2 regions of the Streptomyces sp. NPDC057099 genome follow, and region 1 is predicted to be linked to the other one. Evidence: predicted binding sites of a transcription regulator. Region 1 holds the regulator's gene; the other holds the start of a gene.
The links. Region 1 encodes HrcA, which represses chaperone genes, less so after heat shock. Its sites were predicted from a motif close to TTNGCACTCNGNNNNNCNGAGTGCNAA; they were not measured.
Positions count from the first base shown of each region.

Region 1 (2,199 bases):
GGCCGGGCGGGACCAGCCGCTCCGCCGCCTCCTCGGCCGCGGACGCCGCCAGGCCCTGTCGCACCCCGTCCTCGCGCAGTTCCTCGCGGTCTCGCACCCGGGTCAGGAGCGCGTCCACGCCCACCGCGCCGAACACCTCGGTGTCCGGGAGCGCCGCGGCGCCGAAGACATGGTCGAAGTGCGGATGGGTCAGCGCGAGATGTGTCACACGGTGACCGGTGAGTGCCCGCGCCTGCGCGCCCAGTTTCGCGCCCTCGGCGAGGCTGGACCCCGCGTCGATCATGAGAACCGCCCCCTCGCCGGCGACCAGCCCGATCGTGCAGTCCCACACCGGCAGCCGGCACCGGCCCACACCGGCGGCCACGCGTTCCCATCCGAGCTCTTCCCAAGTCACCGTCATACGGCGACGCTAGCGGGTGCGCCCCGCCCGGGGTGCGGCGCGCACGACCAGCCTTGCCGGGGGTGTACCCCACCGCCGTACACTGGGCCGGGGGATGCTGGCACTCGCACGCATAGAGTGCCAGGCCGCGACAGGCAGGCAGCAGGCGGACGACTTCTGGAGGTGCGCGCGATGCTCAGTGAACGCAGGCTTCAGGTGCTGCGCGCCATCGTCCAGGACTATGTCGGCACCGAGGAGCCCGTCGGCTCCAAGGCCCTCACCGAGCGGCACAGCCTCGGCGTCTCCCCGGCCACCGTCCGCAACGACATGGCGGCCCTCGAGGACGAGGGATACATCGCCCAGCCGCACACCAGTGCCGGGCGCATCCCCACCGACAAGGGCTACCGGCTGTTCGTGGACAAGCTGGCCGGCGTCAAGCCGATGACCGCGCCCGAGCGGCGCGCGATCCAGAACTTCCTCGAGGGCGCCGTCGACCTCGACGACGTCGTGGCGCGTACGGTTCGGCTGCTGGCGCAGCTCACGCGCCAGGTGGCCGTCGTGCAGTACCCGTCGCTGACCCGGTCGACCGTGCGGCATGTGGAGTTGCTCTCCCTCGCGCCCGCGCGGCTGATGCTCGTGCTGATCACGGACACCGGGCGGGTCGAGCAGCGGGTGGTCGACTGCCCGGCGCCCTTCGGCGAGGCCTCGCTCGCGGATCTGCGCGCACGGCTCAACAGCCGTGTCGCCAACCGCCGTTTCGCGGATGTGCCGAGTTTGGTGGAGGATCTGGCGGAGGCGTTCGAGCACGAGGACCGGGGCACGGTTTCCATGGTGCTCTCCACGCTTCTGGAGACGCTCGTCGAGGAGAACGAGGAGCGGCTGATGATCGGCGGCACCGCCAATCTCACCCGCTTCGGGCATGACTTTCCCCTGGTGATCCGGCCGGTGCTGGAGGCGCTGGAGGAGCAGGTCGTGCTCCTCAAGCTGCTCGGCGAGGCGAAGGATCCGGGCGTGACCGTACGTATCGGTCATGAGAACGCCCACGAAGGACTCAACTCCACGTCCGTCGTGTCGGTCGGCTACGGTTCGGGCGGCGAGGCAGTCGCCAAGCTCGGCGTGGTCGGACCGACCCGCATGGACTACCCGGGAACGATGGGAGCGGTACGCGCAGTGGCACGGTACGTCGGACAGATCCTGGCGGAGTCGTAGTGGCCACGGACTACTACGCCGTACTCGGCGTGCGCCGCGACGCGTCGCAGGAAGAGATCAAGAAGGCCTTCCGGCGGCTCGCACGCGAGCTGCATCCGGACGTCAACCCCGATCCGAAGACCCAGGAGCGGTTCAAGGAGATCAACGCCGCCTACGAGGTGTTGTCGGACCCGCAGAAGAAGCAGGTCTACGACCTCGGCGGCGACCCGCTCTCGCAGGCCGCGGGCGGCGGCGCGGGCGGCTTCGGAGCCGGTGGCTTCGGGAACTTCTCCGACATCATGGACGCGTTCTTCGGCACGGCGTCGCAGCGCGGTCCGCGCTCGCGCACCCGCCGCGGCCAGGACGCGATGATCCGTATCGAGGTCGAGCTCGACGAGGCGGCCTTCGGTACGACCAAGGACATCCAGGTCGACACGGCCGTCGTCTGCAACACCTGCAGCGGCGAGGGTGCCGCGCCGGGTACGAGCGCGCAGACGTGTGACATGTGCCGCGGTCGCGGTGAGGTGTCGCAGGTCACCCGGTCGTTCCTCGGCCAGGTCATGACGTCCCGGCCCTGCCCGCAGTGCCAGGGCTTCGGGACCGTGGTGCCGACGCCGTGCCCGGAGTGCGCC
Region 1 is NZ_JBHUTX010000004.1:258,291-260,489, forward strand. It holds gene ACFT4A_RS07925 (MBL fold metallo-hydrolase) at 1-400, opposite strand, end outside; gene hrcA (heat-inducible transcriptional repressor HrcA) at 572-1,588, shown strand; gene dnaJ (molecular chaperone DnaJ) at 1,588-2,199, shown strand, end outside.

Region 2 (2,199 bases), on a different contig from region 1:
TGCGGGCCTTGCCCAGCAGGTCGACCGTGGCGTTCTCCAGCTTGAGGCCGACCTCCTCGGAGATCACCTCGCCGCCCGTGAGGATGCCGATGTCCTGCAGCATCGCCTTGCGGCGGTCGCCGAAGCCCGGGGCCTTGACGGCGACGGACTTGAAGGTGCCGCGGATCTTGTTGACGACCAGGGTCGACAGGGCCTCGCCCTCGACGTCCTCGGCGATGATCAGCAGCGGCTTGCCCGACTGCATGACCTTCTCCAGGAGCGGGAGCAGGTCCTTGACGTTGGAGATCTTGGAGTTCGCGATCAGGATGTACGGGTCGTCGAGGACGGCCTCCATACGCTCCATGTCGGTCGCGAAGTACGCCGAGATGTAGCCCTTGTCGAAGCGCATACCCTCGGTGAGCTCAAGCTCCAGACCGAAGGTCTGGGACTCCTCGACGGTGATGACGCCTTCCTTGCCGACCTTGTCCATGGCCTCGGCGATGAGCTCGCCGATCTGGGTGTCGGCGGCGGAGATGGAGGCCGTGGAAGCGATCTGCTCCTTGGTCTCGACATCCTTCGCCTGCTCCAGCAGGGCGGCGGAGACGGCCTCGACGGCGCGCTCGATGCCACGCTTGAGGGCCATCGGGTTGGCGCCGGCGGCTACGTTGCGCAGGCCCTCCTTGACCAGGGCCTGGGCGAGAACGGTCGCGGTGGTCGTACCGTCACCGGCGACGTCGTCCGTCTTCTTGGCGACTTCCTTGACCAGCTCGGCGCCGATCTTCTCGTACGGGTCCTCGAGCTCGATCTCCTTGGCGATGGAGACACCATCGTTGGTGATCGTGGGGGCGCCCCACTTCTTCTCGAGGACGACGTTGCGGCCCTTGGGGCCGAGCGTCACCTTGACGGCGTCCGCGAGCTGGTTCATGCCGCGCTCGAGGCCGCGCCGCGCCTCCTCGTCGAACGCGATGATCTTGGCCATGTGAAGTGGTCCCTCCAGGACTGGGGGTGATTACTTCGGACCGCGCCCGCGCCCGCGACGGACGGCTCGCCAGCCTCGTGGTTCCTTCCCCACCCGGCCTGCGGGCCTCACCGACCCGGTCCTTACGTTGTCACTCTCACCTTCAGAGTGCTAACGCAATGATTAGCACTCGGGCATGGCGAGTGCAAGCGCCTCCCAGGGATCGGGCGGGCCGCTCAGCCACCCGCGAACGGCGTCCGGCGGGCCCTTCGGACAGACCGAAGGGCCCGCACCCCGGGGGGTACGGGCCCTTCAGAGAAGACCTGCCGCTTGCGGTTTGTCGTGGTCGCGCGTTCAGGCAGCGACGCGAACCATGTCGGCCTGTGGACCCTTCTGGCCCTGCGAGATCTCGAACTCGACCCGCTGACCCTCTTCAAGGGTGCGGTAGCCGTCCATCTGAATCGCGCTGTAGTGGACGAAAACATCCGCACCACCGTCGACCGCGATGAAGCCGTACCCCTTCTCCGCGTTGAACCACTTGACGGTGCCCTGAGCCATGCCTAACTCCCCTATTACTGGCCCTTGCACAGATCCGCACTTCGCGGATCCGGGTCAGACCTCACCCCCCACGGATTGGGGGCGTGCGCCGGAACGCGTCGACCGCGGCCGAATGTATCTGTCCAACTGCCCTCTGCAACAGGTCAATCGGACGAGAATTCTGGACGCGCGGGATCCGGAATGTGGGGAGAATTCGCCTGACTTCAGGGCAAGTCGGGCCACGCAAAGGGAGCAAAAGCGGCGAAAGGCGCACACACTTTGGCTACATCTTGTCGGGCGCGTGCCCGGAATTCAGGGTGCCCGATCAGGGGATCGGGATCGCGTTCCCCAACTGTACCGCGCTCAATCACACAGAATTGCCCCCTCCGCTTCTCTCACGGAGGGGGCAATTCAATGAACGCTCAGTGACGGCCGTTACCGATGGTAATAATCAAGCCGGTCGACCGGTTCAGCCACCGGCGACGGCCGGAATGATCGACACACCGGCACCGTCCGGAGTCGCCGTCTCGAGACCCTGCTCGAACCGCACGTCGTCGTCATTGACGTACACGTTGACGAACCGGCGCAGCTTGCCCTGGTCGTCCAGCACCCGGGCGGCGATCCCGGTGTGGTTCTTCTCCAGATCGGCGATGACCTCCCCGAGGTTCCCGCCCTCGGCGGCGACCTCGGCCTGCCCGCCGGTGTAGGTACGCAGGATGGTGGGG
Region 2 is NZ_JBHUTX010000007.1:10,240-12,438, reverse strand. It holds gene groL (chaperonin GroEL) at 1-958, opposite strand, end outside; gene ACFT4A_RS12170 (cold-shock protein) at 1,292-1,495, opposite strand; gene ACFT4A_RS12165 (MoaD/ThiS family protein) at 1,944-2,199, opposite strand, start outside.
Region 2: the regulator HrcA is predicted to act here: its motif matches at 1,121-1,147, upstream of groL (chaperonin GroEL).